Regions from separate parts of the Peribacillus sp. NPDC096540 genome, predicted to be linked through region 2. Evidence: predicted binding sites of a transcription regulator. Region 2 holds the regulator's gene; each other region holds the start of a gene.

Region 1 (7,977 bases), on a different contig from region 2:
CAATAAGTGCAAAACCTATTGCTAAGCCAATTGCTCCAACGAAAGAGAGCATATTCAATGGACCATAGCCCGTTGACTCAGAATACGTATACATACGACGTGCCTGGCCATCTAAACCAGTGATGAACATTGGGAAGAATGTTACATTAAAGCTGATTGTAATGAACCAGAACGACCATTTCCCAATCTTTTCGCTCAACATGAAGCCAAACATTTTTGGCCACCAGTACGTAAATCCAGCAAGTACGGCAAATACAGTACCAGGAATCAAAACGTAGTGGAAGTGAGCTACTAAGAACATTGTATTATGGTATTGGTAGTCAGCACTTGCCATGGCAAGCATAACCCCAGTTACCCCACCGAGCGTGAAAATCGGAATGAAAGCTAAAGAGTATAACATTGGGACGGTAAAAACGATTTTACCTTTCCAAAGTGTGAACAACCAGTTGAAAATTTTAACACCGGTCGGAACAGCAATTGCCATTGTGGTTATCGAGAAGATACCGTTAACCATTGCACCGTGACCCATTGTATAAAAATGGTGAGCCCATACAACGAATGATAGAGTAGAAATAGCTACCATAGAGATAACCATTGAATTATACCCGTACAGGTTACGACGTGCAAAAGTCGAAATGATTTCACTGTAAATACCGAAAGCTGGAAGAATAACGATATAAACTTCAGGATGTCCCCAAACCCAGAACAAGTTTGCCCAAAGCATATCACTACCGCCATTAGCCATCGTAAAGAACTGAGTTCCGAATAGACGATCCAATGTCATCAACGCAAGTGCCACTGTCAATACAGGGAATGCGAAAACGATAATAAAGTTTGTGATCAGAATAGACCATGTGAACATTGGCATTTTCATTAAGTTCATGCCAGGTGCTCTCATTTTCAAGATGGTTACGATAAAGTTGATACCAGTCAGTAATGTCCCGATACCAGCTATTTGAATTGCAATCGCGTAATAGTTCGAACCGACTGATTCACTGAAATCGCTACTTGCCAATGGGAAGTAAGATGTCCAACCTGCATCAGGAGAACCACCGACTACGAAAGAGATGTTAAATAGCATTGCACCCATAAAGAATAACCAGAAGCTTACTGCGTTTAGACGTGGGAATGCTACGTCACGTGCTCCAACTTGTAATGGTGTAACAATGTTCATTAACCCAATGATAAATGGCATAGCCATAAACAGGATCATGACAACCCCGTGTGTAGTAAAGATTTCATTATAATGCTGTCCATCCAACAAACCGTTATCAGGCATAGCCGTTTGAGCACGCATCATGATAGCATCGGCGCCACCACGGAAAAGCATAAGTAGTGCTGACAAGATGTACATGATACCAATACGTTTATGGTCAACCGTTGTTAACCACTCACGCCATAAGTAACCCCATTTTTTAAAATAGGTAATTCCAACAACAACCGCAATCATGGTTAAGCCAATAGCAACCATGGATGCATAAATCGCTGGACTTGGATGAGGTACGGCAAATCGATCAAAGTAATCCATACTTTTGTGACTCCTTTCAGGAAAATATTCCTTGGTAAAACTAATTGATTTATCGAACGAGAGTTTATTTCTTAATGATTCATGTTGCTGTGTTCTGAATGTTCCTCGTGTGAATCTTTGGTGGATTCATCGAATTTCTCAGAATCAGTTTTTTCATTATCAGATGATCCGTGCATACTATGACCAGCATGTTCCCCTTCAGGAGCTGGTGAAAACTCTAAGTGAGTTCCAGTGAACGTTGATTGCCCCACATGACCAGGTTCTAATAATTTATTGAATTTATCTTCAGTAATCGGTTCAGCTGTAGCTTTAATTTCATCTACCCACTTATCATATTCTTTTGTAGGCATTACCTTAACGTTGAAAGTTTGCTGAGCAAAACCTGAACCACTGAAGTTTGAATTTCGACCCATATACTCTCCTGGTACATCAGCTGCTAAGTGCAGTGTGTTAACCATGTCGGACATCGCGTATTTTTGTCCTCCAAGTTGCGGAATCCAGAAACTGGAGATTGGTCCGAATGAATAAAGTTTAAATTCAATTGGTCGGTTAGTCGGTAAAAACAGATAGTTAACTGTTTCGATATTTTCTTCCGGATAACTAAAATGCCATTTCCAGTTAGAAGATGAAGCGTAAATAACTAGCGGTTCTTGCTTTTCGTATCCTTTAGGTGTTGCTTCGACTTCATTTGTTGATTGAACAGTAACAACTGAAAGGAAAGCGACGATTAAAATTGGGATTGCAACCCAAATTATTTCAAGAACCTTACTTCCTTCAATATGAGGTGGTTCATAATCATCACGCTGTTTGGAAGCACGATATTTCATTATCATAAAGATATACAGTACGATTACGACAAGAACGACAAATGCCATTGTCCAAATCGAAATCATTATGACATCCGCTTGTTTTGCAGCTACTGGCCCTTTAGGGTCCAAGACCATTAATGGGTTATCACAACCGGTTAGCACAGTCGCAATGGTAAAAAGTATAGTTAATAAAGCCCATTTTATTTTCATAGTACTACCCCTTTCTTACATAATATAATTCCTATTGGTAATTATTCGGACAAAGTGTTACCATGTTCACAAACCCCGACATACCAATATTAATCCCAAGTGTAAAAAAAGACAATATAAAGTGACATCTGTCACATAAAGTTCATGAAAGAGCAGTAAGAAGATGGTAACTGAACTGAAATGTTCGAAAATCTTAATGAAATGAAATATAATAACTGTTTAATATCTTACTTACGGAGAATTCACTTATTAGTGAAGGATTTGCAAGTATTCCCGATCTATTTTCCATTTAATGTTACTTTAATATAATGAAATATAACCTTTCACACCATAGTCTCCGCATAAATTACCTCAAGACCGCATTTTAAATCACTGAATATTGTGGATATTACCCCTTCTGTTAATGAGGTACCTAACGACGGGATCATTAATGGTGTCGATGGTATTCAGGATTAAAAACGATTATTACTCACTCGACCATTGACGTGGGTAACGGCATTGTACACCATGTTGTTTTCCCTGCTTCGTTACCCTTCTGGTACAACACTGGTCAATATATATAAGGAAACAAAGAGTGGGAAATAAACATTCTGGTACTTTATGATACCTACTTGTTTGCCTTTCTAGAACATTTGCGGTGGCACTGTTAGCCATTCTAATAGGCTTGGTTGAAAATAGGGGAAAGGAAATAAGTCCATTTTCAAAGCACAAGGAAAATGGGGGAAAGTTTAGGGGGAAGGACGTGTACATTGGATTAGGACTAATCACAGGCACACTTGAGTTACTTTGCTCTACAACATGGTTACTTTTCTTAAAGAACTTTGATTAGTAATTGGGTTCTTTCTCCTCGCAATACTTATTGCCTTGTCATAATTACTTTTCCTAAAAAGCATTTCAGTCCTGCGCACCCTATATTTGGGAGAGCCTGCTATTTGTGTATTGTTGAATATGAGTGGGTGAAAAAGGGATATCCTTTTGCACATCAAACCTTGTAAAGTGACCAGGGGCAGGTCGTTTCACCACATGTTACTTCAAGTATATTCTCCCATCCACTTCTCTGGAATTCCCCCCTACGTATAACGGAAACCCAATACTTAAATATCCAATTTTGACGAACTGCAACCCTTTTGATTCTTCATACGCACAAAGAAAAACCACGAAAAAAATGGACTTTTTTAAGGTGTCCATTTTTCGTGGGTATAGTTCAGAATGTAGAGTGAGAACTTTTCATTCAGGAATGTAGTTAGTTTGGTTTGGATGGCCAAGCACATCATATTTACACATATTCTAAGTCGACTGGATTTGGAACATTGAATAGGCTTTCATTTGTTGGAGCACTTGGTTACACTTTAATCTCGTACAATATCCTGCAGCACTCGTTATGCACCAAGAAATATTTCAAGCGATCCTTTGAATACACGTCTCTAGAGTGAGCTACTCTCAGTTCCCAGTTTCAGAATACAACTTCACTTTCGTACCGACTGCTGATTCTTCACAAGCATTCTGGGATGTAGCTTCATCTACCTGAAAAGAATGATGTAATATAAGTATGAAACAGTTATTTCCATATGGAAATACAATGGGGTTCATATCCTCCATGGTTCTTACAGCCGTTGCTCTTGGTGTTGTTTTATATGACCTTTTTCAGAACAAGAATGATTGTCCTTTTGGCAACTGCATTCCTGCAAGCAGGCGAACAACTAGTAATGTTCATGTATGCTGGTGAACCTGATAAGAAAGCCATCTACACAAACGTTTATTACGCTTTACTCATTGCTTTAGTTACTGTATTCGGTACTTCTTTTTGTTTTAACTCTTGATTTTATTTTTATGATTTTAGTTGTTTCTGGTACAATTCTTTCACCCTTATGTGTGTTCATCACCATTTCTTCTGTTAGGACAAAAAATACACCAACTAGGAAAATGGCAGCTGCGCTTAGTGTAATGGCCATTCCAACAGCAGTTAATATATAATCCTTATTGTAATCGCTTACAATTAAACTTAAAGCAAAAATAATAATTCCGATTACACAACCTGTGCCTGATACCCACTTCACTGCATCTAACATCTTCTGATTAGCTTCCATTATTTCATCCCCTTTCTTTCTATTTTATTACATTTCACAAATTTGTCAAACTTTTTATAATTTTCAATATATTCACAATGAAAACCTTGACAAATATAAGTGATGACTACTCGCTTTTAGGTATTCAAGACTATATGGAAAATAAAGCAAACAGTAAAAATACACTACCTATTTTTTCCCACATTATTACTTTTCTATACTATCTATATTTTTTGTTAACTGAATATCTATAGAAATGACTCCTGCCAATTGCTCAGGAGTCATTTCTCTTTTTTTATGAATTTTGCAACGTAATCGTTAAGGTTTTCTCTTCGTTACCTCGATAAACTTTAACTTTTACTTTATCGCCGATTTTCTTATCTGTGTATAGGTGTTTCCTTAATTCTGCAGAGGTGCTAATTTTCGATCCATCAATCTCCACAATGATATCCTGTTGCTTAAGTCCTCCATTCGCAGCCGCCGATCCAGTTTCAATACTGGTTACCATTACACCTGACTTTGCAGCTTCAGGGACATTTTGAAGATAATACTGTGGAAGTTCCTCTGTGTTGGCCAAGCTGACCCCTAAATATGGCCGCGTGATTTTTCCATTTTCAATCAGTTCCGTTACAATCGGTATTACGTCATTACTTGGAATCGCAAAACCTAAGCCTTCCACACCGTTTTCAGATATTTTCAAACTGTTTATGCCAATTACTTCACCAGCAGTATTGATTAATGCACCTCCACTGTTGCCAGGGTTAATTGCCGCATCTGTTTGAAGGACATCAAGTTCCCACTCTCCTTCAGATGTATCAACTGAAATGGAGCGCCCAGTAGCACTTACAATTCCTTGCGTAACCGAACGTGAGAAATCAAGTCCGAGCGGGTTACCAATGGCCAAAACTTCTTCACCTGGACGCATGCTATCTGAATCCCCAAAATTAATTCCCTCCGGTGCTATCGAGGCATCAATCGTCAAAACCGCTAGGTCTGTTAGAGCATCGGCACCAACAACCTCTGCAGTTGCCTTTTGTCCATCATACAATGAAATTTCCACTTCCTTAGCACCTTCAATAACATGATTATTCGTTATGATATAGGCCTTCCCATTATCTTTTTTATAAATAACTCCTGACCCCGTGCCGCTCTCAACAGTTTCACTCTCCGTACTTTGCTGCTGGAATGGGTTCTGATTTTGCGTCTCTTTCAAATTTACGACACCTACAATCGATTTTGACGCTGATGCAACCATATCTGCTCTTTCATTTGAATCTGTGCTAGTCGATAACTTTTCTGCATTTACACTCTTATTCTTTTCCACGCTCTCGGTTTGTTCTGCTCCTGCCGTTTGTGATGATTCTGTCACTGTGTTTTTCTCTGTATTTATAAAATCTCCACCAAATACAAATACAGAGGATGTAACTAGAGAAGCAACAGTTCCAGAAACAAGACTAGTTACCCAAAGCGACTTGCCCTTTTTCGATTCAACCTTTACCTGAACTTGCTCATCTCCATTATAATTCTCCATCCTTTACCCCTCCTATGAAAGTCTTTTACTTGGCTCCATCATAAACAGTATTTATTAAAAAATTCTTAAGAAATAAAGAATACGGCAAACTTTTTACAAAAAATATGATATTAAAACGAATTTTGACCAAAAAAAAACAATATTGACTGTAATTGCTCTGAGATTTCTTGCGCCTTATACGAAAAAGATGCCTCGATAACAAGGCACCTTTTTTTATCTATTCTATTTCTTACATAAGCTCATAGACTTCTTTTGTATTCTTATTCACGCCATACCAGGCCCAAGTAGCAGTATGCCCACTTCCCTTACTGTCATTGACCATTTCAAAGACTTGGAATATGTAATCACCCTTTTCATCTTCACGATCATATTGGATTTGTAACTGAGGATAGTTTTCCATGTCAGCGTAGTCTTTCACCAGATCTTCCGCCTGAGCTTTCGTCAATGTCGTATCCGAATCCTCGTTACTCTCGTTATTTCCTATATCAGCTGGCTTAGATGTGCCAGGGGCCTCATCTTTTTTATTTGTTTTGATTTCTGTTTCTACTGGCCCCCCCTCTGCGTCAGTGTCTTCAACTGCCTCTGCACTGGCTTCTCCTGCTTCTGAGGACATTCCAAATGCCTTTTGTACCATGTGCTTACCTTCCTCATGATTTGCCTTATATCTAGCAGCTTCTTCAAAAAACACTTGAGCCGCCTCAAAATCTTGTTCCTCGTATTTCTTCATTCCATCAGCCAAAAGACCGCATAGGCTCATCAACTCATTCGCTTCATCTGTTTGGTCTTCTTTATACGCTAATTCAAATGCCTCATAGGCTTCTAAATAATTTTCCTCTTTTACCTGACTTTTTCCTAGCTCCATATTGGAATCGTAATCCCTTGTTATACAGCCTGAAACAATGAATGCAGTCATTAAAATAAGTATGAATAATTTCTTCAAAATGTCACTCCTCACTTTTGTTGAATGCACAATGCTACCATATTATTCTATAAATCTATCTTACCTGATTTCACAAGAAATATCTGACATCTTTATCTCTATCGATTTATTATAAAGAATGTTCACTTTTATGATTATATTTTTACAGATAGTGGTACATCATAGATAAAAGCTTGAAAGGGTGATGAAAAAATGATGCAGGAAAAACAGACCTAACTTGTGGATTTGGCCAGCGGCGATGTACTAGGACAAAAACTTGAGGAAAATCCAAGTTTTACGATACATGCAACAGATGAGGAACTAGTAGAATTAAAGCTATGCCTAGAGGAACATCGAACAGATGACTTGGAGGCATATGCCCGTTCTCATGTACCGTATCTTCTCTATCATCATGACCGAACAAATGATAAATACGGTGCAGCTATGAAAAAGCTGTAAGCCATCATTTATAAATTAGGCGACGAAACAGCCCGAAACCATATCAAAGAAATCGGCATATTGGGAGATAACAAATTCAAAGGCAAAGATGCAACCCAAAACTTTAAATAGGAGAATACTTAAGCAGAACCTGAAATAACAAGGTTCTGTTTTTTTAAAAAGAAAGAGGATGAACGCATCCTCGAAAGAAAGTGAATTAAAACATGGGGTACATCAAACAATCGGATGGGTTGGAGTTTTACAGGATGAAGAATATGATGGGATTAGTTTTGGAAATGGATAAACTTAAATAAAAATATACCAGAAATGTTTCATTGAATAGGTAACGATTCTGGTATATTTAACGTTTTGCGGATTACTTTACGTAAAGAAGATGGCATTCACATATAAATCTAGTGTTTTTGTTTATAATAGGTAACCGCTAGCGCAAGAGCCAGTACGGTTCCTTTAACGAT
Region 2 (7,977 bases):
CGAACACGGCAGTTAAGCTCTTCAGCGCCAATGGTAGTTGGGGGTTTCCCCCTGTGAGAGTAGGACGCCGCCAAGCTATAACTTTTAATTGTATCCTTTATTTTAAAAAGGGCATACTAAATTTTATAAAAGAAACATTTATACCGTCGCGGGGTGGAGCAGTCCGGTAGCTCGTCGGGCTCATAACCCGAAGGTCGCAGGTTCAAATCCTGTCCCCGCAATCATGAAAAAACGAAACCTTGGTTTCGTTTTTTTGTTTTATCTGAATTTTGGATAATAATGTCCCTAACTTATTTGTTTCTTCTTTTGAAACAAGGTAAACTACATATAGAATGCTTTATTAGGGATATAATTATGGTGTTAGCTTCATTTTAAGTATTGCATTTATGGTTCTCGGGATAAAATTAGAGAACATTTTCCTAATAGAAGATAAAGGTGATTGATATATGCAACAATTTGAATGGATTACTCAGAACGAGGAAGAAACAGCGCATTTTGCACAGGAATTAGCACAAAGGCTTTCAAGTGGTGATGTACTTGCTTTAGAAGGGGACTTGGGAGCAGGGAAAACGGCGTTCACAAAAGGTCTCGCTAAGGGTTTAGGTGTATCGAGAACTGTGAATAGCCCAACTTTTACGATAATAAAGGAATACGTTGGGAGATTACCCTTATACCATATGGATGTATATCGGGTAAGTGAATCCGAAGAAGATTTAGGTTTTGATGAATATTTTGATGGTGAAGGTGTGACCGTTGTGGAATGGGCTCATTTAATTAAAGACCAGCTTCCAAATGATATCTTAACTATTTATATTTATCGTCTTAGTGATACAAGCCGCCGTCTTGTCTTAGAAGCAAAAGGCGAACGGTATGTTACGTTATGTAAGGAGATTATTTGATGAAGGTTTTAGCTATAGATACATCGAACTTCACGTTAGGGATTGCTCTAATAAATGGAACTCAAGTAATTGGCGAGTATACTACGAATTTAAAGAAAAATCATTCGGTTCGAGTGATGCCAGCAATTGAGACCCTATTAAGGGATTGTGACACTAGTCCGAAGGAATTGACTAAAATTGTGGTTGCTCAAGGCCCTGGATCTTATACAGGGGTTAGGATAGGCGTGACAATTGCAAAAACATTAGCCTGGACGCTGAAAATTCCATTATCAGCTGTTTCTAGTTTAGAAGTTTTAGCTGCTAATGGACGTTATTTTAACGGGTTAGTTTCGCCCTTGTTTGATGCAAGAAGAGGCCAGATTTATACTGGATTATATGAAATAGAAAATAATGTGTTAAAAACAGTTATTGAAGATTGCAATATTCTATCCTCTGAATGGGCAATTCGATTAAAGGAATTAAAGCGTCCTGTTTTATTTGTTGGTCAGGATGTGGAAATCCATCGGGAAGCGATTACGGAAGTGTTAGGGAATTTAGCAGTATTTTCCCCCGAACAGTTATTTAACTCCCGACCAAGCGAACTTGCATTTATTGGTCTAAACAAAACTGAAGTGGACATACACCAGTTTGTACCGAACTATATTCGGATGGCTGAAGCGGAAGCTAAGTGGCTCGAACAGCAGGGGAAATAAAATAATAGGAAAGCGACCGATTATTATGAGTAAAACATTGACGTTTCGAAAGATGAAAACGGAAGATATCGACCAAGTGTTAAACGTTGAAAAACAATCCTTTACTTTGCCTTGGAGCCGGGAAGCTTTTTTTAATGAATTAAATCATAATCAATATGCTGTTTACATGGTTATTGAAGATGAAGGGAAAATTGCCGGTTATTGCGGGGCATGGATTGTCATTGATGAATCGCATATTACCAACATCGCTATTTTACCTGAATATCGAGGGCAAAAGCTAGGTGAAGCTCTGCTTAGAAAGATGATTGAAATCTCAATTAGCATGGGCGTTGTGAGGATGACGCTTGAAGTTCGTGTTAGTAATGCAGTGGCCATTTCACTTTATGAAAAACTAGGTTTTCAAAAGGGCGGAATTCGTAAAAATTATTATACAGATAATCAAGAAGATGCTTATGTTATGTGGGTGAATTTTTCATGAAAAAAGATCAAATTATATTAGGTATTGAAACCAGCTGTGATGAAACTGCCGCAGCTGTCATAAAAAATGGAACAGAGATATTGAGCAATGTCGTGGCTTCACAAATAGAAAGTCATAAGAGGTTTGGTGGTGTTGTACCTGAAATTGCGTCCCGACACCATGTAGAGCAGATTACAATCGTCCTTGAAGAGGCTTTACTTCAGGCTGGTGTGACGTATGAAGAGTTGGACGCTATTGCTGTTACGGAAGGTCCTGGGCTAGTAGGGGCATTGCTAATAGGTGTTAATGCTGCAAAGGCTGTGGCCTTTGCTCATGGAATCCCGCTTGTTGGAACGCACCATATTGCGGGCCATATATATGCAAATAGGCTTGTTCAAGAAATTCAGTACCCAGCCCTTTCATTAGTCGTTTCAGGAGGCCATACGGAGTTGGTGCTTTTAGAGGAGCCCGGATCCTTTAAAGTAATAGGAGAGACGCGGGACGATGCAGCAGGAGAGGCATATGATAAAGTAGCTCGAACTTTAGGTCTTCCTTATCCAGGCGGTCCGCATATCGATAGGCTTGCACAAGAAGGTTCACCATCTTTGAAACTGCCTCGGGCATGGCTGGATGGCAGCTATGACTTTTCTTTCAGCGGCTTGAAATCAGCAGTAATTAACACTTTGCATAATGCAGAACAACGTGGAGAAAAAATTGAACCTAAAGATTTGGCAGCAAGCTTCCAAGCAAGCGTCATAGAGGTACTTGTGACAAAAGCTGTAAAAGCTGCTAAGGAATATGATGTGAAACAGGTGTTACTTGCAGGCGGGGTTGCCGCTAATAAAGGCCTGCGGGAAGCACTTACTGAAGCCTTTATGGATTTACCAATAAATATTTCTATTCCCCCTTTATATCTTTGTACGGATAATGCAGCTATGATTGGTGCAGCTGCAAGTGTCATGTTCGAAAAAGGGAAGCGCTCTGGGTTAGACTTGAACGGAAACCCCGGATTAGATTTAGAAGTTTTCTAACGATAATAAAGGCAGGATACCAAACTTCGGTATCCTGTCTTTTTATCATGTTTTTTATAAAAAATAGAATATTCTGTGGATAACATTTTTTTATTTATCAAGGCCACTGTGTATAACCGATCGTTATGTGGATAAGTGTATAAGTTTCTGTGGATATTGTGGATAAATTAATTGAGTACCTATTTAGTAGCAACTTGTTTGTGTATAGAAATGTGGATAACTTTGTGGGGATCTTTTCAAAACATCATGTAAAGACCGAGTCAAATAACTCGGTCCGTTTGTTTATTCTTCTAATTCAGCCCATTCTTCAAGATGCTGATCTAAAGTTTCCTGTGCTTTATCGAGCTTCGTCTGAACTTCCATTACCTTTTCATGGTCTTGAAAGACGTTTGGGTCACAAAGGAGCTCATTATATTCGTTTATTTCAGTTTCCAGTAGCTCCATGGCTGCTTCGATTTCCTCGATACGGCGTTTTCGCTGGCGTTCTGCTTTTTTTGCTTCTTTATCAATTTTGTAGTTTGTCTTTTCAACGATTAGTTCTACAGTTTTTGATTTATTTTGTTGTTCGAGTGCTTCGATTTCTGCTTGCTCTTGTTTTTTCTCTACATAGTAATCATAATCGCCGAGGAACTCTTCATTGCCGTCTTTAGATAGCTCAATGACCTTTGTTGCAATTCGATTAATAAAATAACGGTCATGTGAGACGAAAAGAATGGTTCCTGGATAATCTATCAAAGCATTTTCAAGCACTAATTTGCTGTCGAGATCTAAATGGTTCGTTGGTTCATCAAGAATTAAAAAATTCCCTTTTTCCATCATCATTTTGGCTAGAGCAAGCCGGGCCTTTTCACCGCCGCTTAATGTCGAAACTGTTTTCAAAACATCGTCCCCACTAAAAAGGAAATTACCGAGTACCGTGCGTACATCCTTTTCCGGTTTAAGGGGATAGTCATCCCATAATTCATTGAGTACGCGTTTATTAGAAATCAAATTGGCTTGTTCCTGATCATAGTAGCTGACTTCAACGTTTGTTCCGAAACGGAAATCGCCAGAAATTGCAGGCAGCTTAGAGATGATCGTTTTCAATAACGTTGATTTTCCAACCCCATTTGGGCCAACAAGAGCTATACTTTCTCCTTTTGTCATTCGGGAATTTATATTTTTTGATACAGTTTCTCCTTCGTAACCGATAGCCAAGTCATGAAGATGGAGTACTTCGTTTCCGCTTTGCCTCTCAATCTGGAATGAAAAATTAGCGGATTTTTCATCACCTTGCGGCTTGTCCAATACGTCCATCTTTTCGAGCTGCTTGCGTCTGCTTTGCGCTCTTTTCGTGGTCGAAGCTCTTGTGATATTACGTTGAACAAAGTCGCGCAGTTTTTCGATTTCACCTTGTTGTTTTTCGAATTGCTTCATGTCCCGTTCATAATCTTCCGCTTTTCCTTCTAAGTAAGAACTGTAATTACCATAGTACTTTTTCATATTATTTCTTGAAATTTCATACACCTGGTTTACAACTTTATCTAGAAAATAGCGGTCATGGGAAACAATAAGTACAGCACCTTGGTAACTTTGTAAATATTGTTCAAGCCAGGAGAGAGTTTCGATATCCAGATGGTTTGTTGGCTCATCTAGAATCAATATATCGGGCTTCTTTAAAAGCAGCTTCCCTAATGCAAGCCGTGTTTTTTGGCCTCCGCTCAACGTGGAAATGAGGGTGGAATAGTCAAAGTCACCAAACTGAAGACCATGTAATACGGAACGGATATCTGCTTCATATTGATAGCCCCCCTTTTCCTTAAAGGTTACCTGTAAAGTGTCATATTCATTTAATACCTTTTGATAAAGTATTTCGTTATCAAAAGTATCAGGTTTGGCCATTTCGGCCTCAAGTCGGCGCAGTTCTTTCTCTTGTTTTAGCAGGTCTTTAAATACAGTCTGCATCTCATCCCAAATGGAAAGTTCGGATTCTAAACCTGTATCCTGTGCCATATAGCCAATAGAGACGCCTTTGGGTTTGATGATCTCGCCGCCATCATGGGAAAGTTGTCCAGCTATGATTTTTAGCAGAGTTGATTTTCCAGCGCCATTTCGGCCAACTAATGCAATTCGATCTTTATTTTGAACTTCGAGCTTCATATTTGATAAAATAAGTTCAGCTCCGTAATATTTTGATAGTTGATTGATTTGTAATAAAATCATAAATTTTCACCTCAATTGATTATTGTTAGTGTAACGTATTATAGTAATTATCGGCAACAGCTGAGGTCTAAGGAAAAACAAGCTGTTACATAATGTGGAATAATAGTGTATGATTTAGGAGGGGCTCTAATGGGAGACTTAACGCATTTTAATGAACAAGGCAGAGCTAAAATGGTTGATGTGAGTGCGAAGCCTGAAACCATTCGGACGGCAACAGCTCAATCGAGTATCTTATTGAACGATGAAATATATGAAAAAATCACGAACCAGCAAATGAAAAAAGGTGATGTTCTGTCAGTTGCACAGGTTGCAGGCATCATGGCCAGCAAAAATACATCCAATATAATCCCGATGTGTCACCCTATATCTCTACAAGGGGTCAATATAGCCTTTGATTGGGTAAAAGAAGAACAAGGTTATAGGCTTAAAATAAAAACAGAAGCCAAGACAAAAGGGAGTACAGGTGTTGAAATGGAAGCGTTAACAGCTGCATCCGTGACGGCATTAACTGTCTACGATATGTGTAAGGCTATTGATAAAGGAATGGTAATCGGGCCTACATTTTTAGTGGAGAAAACAGGTGGAGTATCTAGTAACGATTACAAAAGACAGTTGAATCAAACAAATAAAGAAGAATAAGTTTGAAAAGCATGTGTGAAGGCGGGGAAGAACGATGAACCATGACCCAAAGATACCGCAGGCAACAGCTAAAAGGTTGCCCTTATATTATCGATTTTTAAAGAACTTACATTCCTCAGGTAAACAAAGAGTATCCTCGGCAGAGCTTAGTGAAGCTGTAAAAGTTGATTCGGCTACAATACGCCGTGATTTTTCCTACTTTGGCGCGCTTGGAAAAAAGGGCTACGGCTATAATGTGAATTATTTACTATCCTTCTTCAGAAAAACACTAGATCAAGATGAATTGACAAAAGTCGCTTTAATCGGGGTAGGGAATTTAGGGACCGCATTTTTAAATTACAATTTTTTGAAAAATAATAATACAAAAATTGAAATGGCATTTGAAGTGTCTGAAGATAAGGTTGGAAAGCGAATTGCTGATGTTCCAATCTATCATATGGACCAAATCGATACCCTTTTGCAGGAAAATAATATTACAGCAGCTATTTTGACAGTACCTGCCCAAGTGGCTCAGACGATAACCGATCGTTTAGTTAAAGCTGATATTAAAGGAATATTGAATTTCACGCCTGCTCGGCTGACTGTACCGCCGTCCATAAGAGTTCACCACATTGATCTGGCTGTAGAGCTTCAGTCTCTCATTTACTTTTTAAAGCATTATCCTGTAGTTGATGAAGTTGCATTAGAGGAATAAAAAAACGCTGCGTCTTCGCAGCGTTTTTTATTTTTTCTTCTTTTTGTTTACGGATTTAATTTTAAAGTGCAGCATGATCATACGTAACCCTGACCCAAAGTCTAGTGTCGCAATTAGTACGAGTATGTAGGCAAAAACTCCCCATCCAGAAGAACTAACGGTTTGAATCGCGATAGCGGTAAAAAGAGCTCCTAAGCCTGCATAGATGATACCCATGAATAATGGTGATTGACGTTTCATAATAAACCTCCGATGAAGGCCTGTGCAGTATCTAGCATCTTCTCAATATCTTCCCGTTTTACAACTTGAAAGATGATAACAAGCGTATTCATAGCAATATGTGCGCTCATGGAAACGAGGATGCGGCCCGTTTGCGCATAAAGAAAAGCAAAGGTGAAGCCCATTGCTGAATATAAAAGAAGATGTTCGAGTTCACCATGCGCCAAGCCGAAAATAACTGAGCTGATTAAAGCAGAAATAAAGAAATTAAAGCGTTTATGAAGTGATCCGAAAATGATTTTCCGGAAAAGGATTTCTTCCAAAATAGGTCCAATTACTGAAGTCACGAAAATGACTATTGGGACTTCGTATATGAGTGAAATAAGATTCTGCGTATTTTCAGATTCAGTCTTTACCCCGAGCATGTGTTCAATGATTCCAGCAATGATTTGCGCAAAAAGAGCGAGGAACACTCCGGCAAATGCCCATAATATGGACGTGGGAATGGAAGCTGTAGTGCTTCTGTCCATCTTTTCCCTCATATCTTTTCTCATTAACAACAGGATCAAGGATAGAGCAATGAGAAAGCTGAAAACAATCCAGTATGCTGCAGACTTCACTTGGAGTTCATCAGCAGGCATTCCAGTTGAAGACCCGATCAGCATGAAAAGGGGTACCCCAACAATACTGGATAATTGCATGGCTATGTAAGTGATGATGACGAACCAATATTCTTTTTTCAAAAATGAAAACTCCTTTTATTTAGTCCGCTTTCTCTTATAACGGTCCTGACATGGGGACAATCCCTAAACGTATACTCCAAAATGGTATCAAATAATGAGACAGAACTCCACTTAAACGTACGCATATAAGAACATTTCATCTACTTTGCTAAAAGAAACATTATCCTAAAGTAGTATACCCAGAATTTATCAGAAATTAATAAAAAATTTTCGATAAGATACTTGCAAAAAAGGCTCGGTTTATTTAATATTATAAATGTGTTAGCACTCGATGATGAAGAGTGCTAATAATCACAAAGCAAATTATCAAGAGAATATGAGGAGGTTGTTTCACTTGTTAAAACCATTAGGTGATCGCGTTATTATTGAACTAGTTCAATCTGAAGAAAAAACGGCAAGCG
Region 3 (7,977 bases), on a different contig from region 2:
CAGCTTCAGTAAGGGTTTTTACCGCTAACTCTTTAAGATGCCATTCAAGCTGGGTTTTGACCTTCTCTTGTAAATCTGCCAAGAATACGTTAAGACGTTCCTCGCGTTCGGCCTCCGTTTTTTTCTTGGCAAATAAAAGCCCCATTTTAAAATCGGGCTGTGCTGATTCCAAGAATGATTTACCTAGGTCCCGTGTAGCCGCCGGCATGATGTAAGCACTTTTCAAAATGGTTTCTAAATCTTCAGCAAATTGCACTTTCACATTCTCTAAACGTTCTGTTAATGATTTTTTTTCCTTTATAAGGCTGTCCACTTTATTTGTTAGGTCGATTCGCTCTTCATATGGAAGTTCTGATAAAACTTCAAATTCACTGGCATGATCCTCTTCGTACTGTTCCTTCAGCCAAATAAGGTGTCTTTCGATTAGGGCCTTTGCCGATTGCATTATGGCATCTTTCCCATCATTTTGACCTTTCTCTGCCATTTCATATATAAATTGACGAACGGTTTCGATTTCATTCTCGCTATTGTTCAAGTCTCTGACTGATGTATAAAATATTCCATCAGGGTATACATTCCAGTTTGCAAATGCTTCAGAAACGGATAATTTAAAATCTTGGAAGCTGAGCTCATTTTCATCATGTTTATCAATCATATTGATAATTAAATATGTTGGTTTTTCCGCTTCTAACAATTCTTTAGTAAAAAGAAAATTCACTTCTGATTGTACATGATTATAATCCATAACATAGAAGACAACATCAGCAAGATGCAAGGCCGATTCAGTAGAAACTCTATGTGCATCATCTGTCGAATCAATCCCTGGAGTATCCATGATTGCACATGACTCTGGCAGTGAAAACTGATTGGAGCTTATTGTTATTGCCGATACTGAATCACCATCTTTAGCAAATTTCTTTACCTCTTTAAAATCATAAGGTGCGGGAAATACGACCGGTGCCTGATGATGATAAAAGACTTTGGCATAGTCCTCCCCTTTTTGAACCTTAACCGTATTGGCACTCGTTGGAATCGGACTTGAAGGCAATACTTGATCATCTAGGAAGAAGTTGATCATGCTTGATTTCCCCGCTGAAAAATGCCCGCAAAAAGCAATGATAAATTCCTCATTTTTTACTTTCAGGATTAGCTGTTTCAGTTTATCAGCATTGCTTGTATCTCCTGCTGATTGAAATTTCTCATACATGGCAGTCAAAATCCCCAATTTAGACTGTTGCTTTAATGTTTCTTGAATCATGAATCCATACCCCTTAATCTATCGTCATTTTTAATAATCTTATTGTAAACGATTTCGATTGTTATTCATACCGAAAGCTTTTAGTTTTACTATATGAATTCTTACCAAACGTGTTCAGAAAGCAAAAAAATCCACCGATTGGTGGGTTCCACTTTGTTTTTTTACATCTTCGTAATTACTGTCTGATTGCATAAAAAAACCAGGTAATTTACCTGGTTGTAGGAGATGGGTTATATGTAGCTCGGTTTTCCATTGTTGACTCCGTATAAGATTTTACTGCCTTTGCCGGTTTTTGAATATTACTTAATACATGTTTCATCACAAAACTATATGTAGCGATTGTCAATAAAATGAATAACCAGACCATTACGAACACCATCCTCTTTTATATTGGGTTGCTTTTAAGTTTCTAAAATATTTATCAGTAAGAGATTGAGAATAATTTTCATCTTCAATTAGAATCTTATCACGAACGATAATCATTTTCAATAAGAAAAATGAAACTTTTATTATTTTTGCTTAAAAACCGTAGAATATTCTGTGTGTGTCTTTAAAGCCTTCTCTTCCAAGGGGATTCTCACCGCCATCATCCAAGCGTTCAACAAACTAAAAATTATAGCTGTATAAAAAGCATTGAATAATAAGGAAATGACGATAATCTCAGTTGCTACAATAAGATAGTTAGGATGTTTAAAATATTTATAAGGGCCTTTAACTACAACTTCGGCATTTGGCACAACAATGATTTTCGTATTCCAATGTTTTCCTAGTGAACTGATTACCCAAACCCTTCCTGACTGAGCAATGAGAAAAAGAGTCAGCCAGATTGGCCAAAGCGTAGCGATTTTCCTTTCATAGACCATTACCTCGATAGTGAGTACAATAAAAAAACTCAGGTGCATCAGAACCATCCACCGATAATGTGCCTCGCCGAACTCAACAGCCCCCTTCATTTTCAACTGCTTTTCATTTTGTTTTGCAATATATAATTCAACAAGACGCTGAATAGCAATCAGCAAAATAAAAATGCTGAAAATCATCATTCCCACCTCATTAACACTAGTTCTGAGGAAAACCCTGGCCCCAATGCAGCAGCCAAGCCATGTTCGCCTAAATTCCCGCCACGCATCATGAATTTTTCTAGTACATACAAAATCGTAGCTGAAGACATATTTCCGAACTCCCTCAATATACCCATTGACTCTGCTGTCATGCTTTCATTGAATCCCAGAGCTTCGTGATAGGCATCGATTACTTTTTTTCCGCCTGGATGCGCTATAAAATCTTTCACATCCCCCAGTATCAATCCATTCTCCACTAAAAAAGCTTCCACGTTAGGTTTAAGCCAATCCTTGATAATGGTTGGAATATCTTTCGAAAAGACCACGTACAACCCTTGATCTTTAACATCCCACCCCATTACATCCAACGAATTCGGCATAAGCGTGGATTGGGAATTTAAAAATTTTAAATGCTGCTCTTTTTTCGAGAACTGTTCAGCTGACACTTCATCACCACAAATTAAAACGCAGCTAATTCCATCAGAAAATAAGGAAGTTCCAATTAAATTGCTCTTAGAAATATCGTTTCTTTGAAAGGTTAAGCTACACAATTCCACACTTAATACTATGACTTTTGCTTTCGGATATGCTTTACAATATTCAAAAGCACGCGATAGCCCACTCGCTCCCCCCGCACACCCTAGCCCCCATATTGGAATTCTTTTTGTATGTGGGTTAAAAGGAAGTTCATTCATTATTCTTGCATCAATGGTAGGAGTAGCCATCCCTGTACTTGAAATATAAAAGAAAGCATCAAGCTCACTTGGCTGCAGCTTATCTTTTAAAAATTCAGTGTTAGCTAAACATTTTTCAATTGCTTCTTTACCAAACTCGACTGCTTGTTTAATATATATATCATTCCTTTCCGCGAACGTATGTTCCTCCTTGAACCAATCAAGATCATTTGAAAAATAACGATTTTCGACTTGGCCATTTTTAAATGCCCTCAATAATCGTTCAATATTCTTAAAAGAGGAACCAAAGATTTCCCTGGAAAATTCCATGATCTTTTCCTGTGAAAGTAAATAAGGAAGTTTTATATGAGATGCGGATAATACATATGGCATGAACCCACCCCTTAATATACATGATATGGTTAATATACCCACAAAAAACCATTTAATGCTTTAACGATAAATAGTGATATATATATGTTTTTTAAATATTTGGGTTTTTCCTTTTTATAAAGCAGGTAAAAAACCCATATACTGAATGGGAACCGTAAGATTATAATATCTTGATGATTGAAATGTAGTTTTTAAATCATAAAACCCCCCTTACCTTTACAAACGGTAAGGGGGGCCTTCATTCTTCCTTCTTTATTGAGGATTGGTTTTGTACTTGTATAATGATATTTTGAAATTCCTCTTTTCCACACACTCGGCATCTACATTCCTGATTTAATATAGTTCGACAATGAATACAATATTTCTTTTCCATCTCTATCACTTACTTTCCTGTATAGATACTATCAATATATTCAAAAAGTGAAGAGAGTTTCCTTTTATCTGTTAAATCTTTTTTTTATTAAAAAAATTAGAATTCTTTGGAGGGCTTTCTTTCTAATCCGGTATTGTTTTAATAACTAATCAGAATAAAAAAATACTGCTTCAAACGCAAAAATATCTGTGCGTTTGAGGCAGTTTACTTTAAGGTATAAATCTATCAGCTTTTTCGAAACTATTTAGGCTACTTTCCGTCCTTCGATACGTGCTTCCTTCACTTTCCCGTTTGCAGGGAAGATGTTGAAAACAATATTCAAGAAAATAGCTGTCAAACTTCCTGCCACAATTCCGTTATCCGTTAAAATTTGGATACTTTCTGGAATTTGAGCGAATAGCTCAGGAACAACCGTTACTCCAAGTCCCATTCCTACTGAACAGGCGATAATCAATAAATTTTCTTGGGAAGCAAAGTCTACTTTGCTTAACATTTTAATTCCTGCTGCAATAACCATTCCGAACATGGCTACCATCGCTCCGCCTAAAACAGATGAAGGAATAATGGTTGTGAACGCGCCAATCTTAGGAACAAATCCGATCAAAATAAGCATGCCAGCTGCTGTATATATGACATTTCTTGTCTTAATACCGGACAATTGAATAAGACCGACATTTTGTGAAAATGCCGTATAAGGAAATGCATTAAACAACCCGCCCAACATGATTGCAATCCCCTCAGAACGATATCCACGTGCTAGGTCATCTTCTGAAATCTCTTTATCTGTAATTTCCCCTAATGCGTAATAAACACCTGTTGATTCCACTAAGCTAACTATTGCCACCAATGTCATAGTAATAATAGCTGTTATGTTAAAAGTCGGAGTTCCAAAGTAGAAAAAATGAGGTAAATGCAACCAAGAAGCACTTGCTACTGAACTGAAATCCACTTTACCTAAGAAGAAAGCCACGAATGTTCCAACTAGTAACCCTAATAAAATAGAAATGGAACGAACAAATCCCGTTGAGAATTTATACATGAAAATGATAAATAGCAACGTTCCAAAACCAAGACCCACATTATTCAAGGCACCGAAATCAGCAGCACCTTGGCCGCCCCCCAGATTGTTAATCGCAACTGGAATGAGTGTGATTCCTATAATCATAACTACTGATCCTGTAACAACAGGTGGGAAAAATCTTGCCAATTTACCAAAAAATTTACTAATTATAACCACAATCAATCCTGAGACCAAAATGGCTCCATAAATGGTAGTGACTCCATATTGTGTACCAACCGCAATCATCGGGCTAACTGCTGTGAATGTGCACCCAAGAACGACTGGGAGCCCAATTCCAAAGAATTTATTTTTCCACACTTGTAATAAGGTTGCTATTCCGCACATTAAAATATCAATCGATACTAAATAAGTTAACTGCGCTGCGTTTAACCCCAACGCCCCACCGACTATCAAGGGAACAACAATCGCACCTGCATACATCGCAAGTACATGTTGTAATCCTAAAGAAGCAACTTTTATTGGTGATTGTTTAGACATTTACTGTTGCCCCTTCCTGTTCATCAGCGAATGTTATCTCTCCGAATTTCAATTTTGCGATTCGAGCTAGAGATTCTACTTGGAAGCCTTGTTCTCTAAGATCCTTCCCACCACTTTGGAAAGCTTTTTCAATTACTATTCCAATTCCAGCCACTTCTGCTCCAACCTGCTCACAAATATCCGCTAGACCTCGGGCTGCTTGACCAACTGCAAGAAAGTCATCGATGATCAATACCTTATCACCTGCTTCAATATATTTATTGGACACCGTGATTGTATTCGTTTCTTGTTTGGTAAAGGAATGAACAGAAGCTGTCACTAAACCTTCAGTCAAAGTAAGTGATTTACGTTTACGTGCAAAAATTAGTGGAACTTCCAATTCTAAGGCCGCCATAAGCCCGGGTCCAATTCCTGAAGATTCAATCGTCAGTACTTTCGTTATTTCCTTATGTTCAAAACGTTTCACAAATTCCTTACCGATTTCTTTCATCAGGATAGGATCCATTTGGTGGTTTAAGAATGAATCTACTTTTAAAATATCTTCTGATAAAGCTTGACCCTCGGACAAGATTTTTTCCTTTAAAAGTTGCATGAAGGTTCCTCCCAATCTTGGATGTATATTTAACCCATTGTCATGCAAATGCTTCCCGACAAATAAAAAACCCAAGAAACATTGCAGCACTTTTTTTAGAGTGAGGCAATATTTCCCGGGCATAAATGAAAAAGGAATCAACAAAACCCTTTCATTGTGCAACAAGATCTATTACTCACCCATAGTCGAATTATTTACGGTAATTCGGTAGAAACTTGCAGGCCATATCCCTGCTATTATACGAGTGAAACTTTATATTTTTGTAATATATGAATTATAACAACGCTTGCTCTATTTGAAAAGGTATTTTCAACAAAAAAACCGAACTTTCACTTAAAATAATAAATGATCATTCGCATTTTTAGAAAATTTAGAAATTAATCAATTGTTTCATAGGATATTTCCCTATCGTCTACGTGTGAAAATATCCAGACTGTATAATCTTCACAATTATTTCACAACTTGGTACACATCAAATGCAAGTTTTTATACTCACTTCAACTTTACACTATATCGAACTTATAAAAGTAACGATTGAACAATTTGTGAATAGAGAAAAGATGGATACTATTTTACTGTTACTTTTGTATGATGAACATGTACTCATGTCTTTTTTGAAATTAGAAAGGAGTGAAAACGATGGCCGCACCTAAACTTGAGAACAAATTACAAATAAAAGAGACTTCTAATTTAAAAGGTACACTTGCTTCTGTTTTAATACTAGGAATTATTCTAATTATTGTATGGGTCAGTATCTATTTTATTTTTGTAAATCGTTTAGGTTAATTGAGGAGGCGAAATAATGCACATGCACAAGTTTGAAAAGATTTGGTTGATTTTCGGTACAGTTGCCCTGCTAGTTTTCTTGACAGTGCTCGGGGTTAGTGCTTTCTATCTAGGGAATCAACCTCCCAGCTGTTTAGTTACAATTGATCCTGAAAAAGTGGAGGTCACTGCTCCATTTAATGCCCCTGGCTTACATGAAGTAACAGGAAAAGATTGGGACTATGAATTAGTGTTTGTAGCTTCTGCCTTTTCGTATAGTCCTGTAAAAGTGGAGATCCCTAAAGGTTCAACTGTCAAAGTTATCGCAACATCTAAAGATGTTATCCATGGCTTTGAGATAGCTGGGACTAACGTTAATATGATGCTTGAACCTGGATTCGTCAGTGAATATACCACTAGATTTAATAATGAAGGAGAAAAATTGATTATTTGCAATGAATATTGCGGAGTTGGTCACCACATGATGAGCTCCCGTATCGAGGTGGTTTCAAAATGATAACAACTGCTGAAAATAAAAAAGTTCACCCACTGGATGCAAAACTATCCATGGCTCATTTCTATGTAGCCATTATTGCTTTAGCACTTGGAGGATTTGCAGGATTACTTCAAACTTTGGTTCGCTCAGGCAGAATGGAATTACCTGCCGGTATAACGTATTATCAATTACTTACGGTTCACGGAGTTTTACTTGCTCTGGTGTTAACAACTTTCTTTATCATAGGATTCCAGCTATCAGCAGTTAGTAAAACAATCGGTCCATTGTCCACCCCTTCCAGAATTGCAGGCTGGATTGGTTTTTGGACAATGACACTCGGCACTGTTATGGCCGCTGTTATGGTTTTATTAAATGAAGCATCTGTCCTTTATACTTTTTATGCACCTCTTCAAGCTCATCCTATTTTCTATGGTGGCTTAACACTTGTGATCGTTGGCAGCTGGATTAGTAGTGGAGCCCTTATAGCGGCATACTGCAAGTGGAAGAAAAACAATCGAGGCCAAGCAAGCCCATTATTAAGTTTTATGGCTGTTGTAAATACTCTACTGTGGATTGTTGCTACTATCGGAGTGGCAGCTACCGTGTTATTTCAAATTCTCCCATGGTCTTTAGGTTGGGTGGATTCTATTAACGTTTTAGCAAGCCGAACTTTATTTTGGTATTTTGGACATCCGCTCGTTTATTTTTGGTTGCTACCAGCCTATATGTGCTGGTATGTAGTGATTCCTAAAGTCATTGGCGGGAAAATTTTTTCAGATTCATTGGCTCGAATGTCTTTTATTCTTT

What was found. The regulator Rex, encoded in region 2, represses fermentation and respiration genes when NADH is low (regulators of the CRP and FNR family bind a similar motif). The targets are predictions, from matches to a motif close to TTGTGAAATATTTCACAA.
Region 1: the regulator Rex is predicted to act here: its motif matches at 2,667-2,684, upstream of qoxA (cytochrome aa3 quinol oxidase subunit II).
Region 3: the regulator Rex is predicted to act here: its motif matches at 6,353-6,370, upstream of ACQKMR_RS06095 (cytochrome c oxidase subunit 2A).

Annotation. Positions count from the first base shown of each region.
Region 1 is NZ_JBNNTG010000006.1:35,276-43,252, reverse strand. It holds gene qoxB (cytochrome aa3 quinol oxidase subunit I) at 1-1,528, opposite strand, end outside; gene qoxA (cytochrome aa3 quinol oxidase subunit II) at 1,600-2,547, opposite strand; partial or broken gene ACQKMR_RS08110 (nucleoside recognition domain-containing protein) at 2,933-3,129, shown strand; gene ACQKMR_RS08105 (hypothetical protein) at 4,326-4,634, opposite strand; gene ACQKMR_RS08100 (S1C family serine protease) at 4,909-6,144, opposite strand; gene ACQKMR_RS08095 (hypothetical protein) at 6,374-7,084, opposite strand; gene ACQKMR_RS08090 (hydrolase) at 7,304-7,522, shown strand; gene ACQKMR_RS08085 (ABC transporter permease) at 7,915-7,977, opposite strand, start outside.
Region 2 is NZ_JBNNTG010000031.1:57,659-65,635, reverse strand. It holds rRNA gene rrf (5S ribosomal RNA) at 1-76, shown strand, start outside; tRNA gene ACQKMR_RS22115 (tRNA-Met) at 148-221, shown strand; gene tsaE (tRNA (adenosine(37)-N6)-threonylcarbamoyltransferase complex ATPase subunit type 1 TsaE) at 447-899, shown strand; gene tsaB (tRNA (adenosine(37)-N6)-threonylcarbamoyltransferase complex dimerization subunit type 1 TsaB) at 899-1,591, shown strand; gene rimI (ribosomal protein S18-alanine N-acetyltransferase) at 1,617-2,069, shown strand; gene tsaD (tRNA (adenosine(37)-N6)-threonylcarbamoyltransferase complex transferase subunit TsaD) at 2,066-3,079, shown strand; gene ACQKMR_RS22090 (ABC-F family ATP-binding cassette domain-containing protein) at 3,362-5,281, opposite strand; gene moaC (cyclic pyranopterin monophosphate synthase MoaC) at 5,411-5,920, shown strand; gene ACQKMR_RS22080 (redox-sensing transcriptional repressor Rex) at 5,955-6,614, shown strand; gene ACQKMR_RS22075 (YdiK family protein) at 6,642-6,854, opposite strand; gene ACQKMR_RS22070 (CPBP family intramembrane glutamic endopeptidase) at 6,851-7,576, opposite strand; gene groES (co-chaperone GroES) at 7,911-7,977, shown strand, end outside.
Region 3 is NZ_JBNNTG010000004.1:149,310-157,286, reverse strand. It holds gene ACQKMR_RS06125 (dynamin family protein) at 1-1,258, opposite strand, end outside; gene ACQKMR_RS06120 (hypothetical protein) at 1,467-1,625, opposite strand; gene ACQKMR_RS06115 (isoprenylcysteine carboxyl methyltransferase family protein) at 1,768-2,298, opposite strand; gene ACQKMR_RS06110 (type III polyketide synthase) at 2,298-3,386, opposite strand; gene ACQKMR_RS06105 (nucleobase:cation symporter-2 family protein) at 4,004-5,317, opposite strand; gene ACQKMR_RS06100 (xanthine phosphoribosyltransferase) at 5,310-5,909, opposite strand; purine riboswitch at 6,072-6,173, opposite strand; gene ACQKMR_RS06095 (cytochrome c oxidase subunit 2A) at 6,549-6,695, shown strand; gene ACQKMR_RS06090 (cytochrome c oxidase subunit II) at 6,712-7,191, shown strand; gene ACQKMR_RS06085 (b(o/a)3-type cytochrome-c oxidase subunit 1) at 7,188-7,977, shown strand, end outside.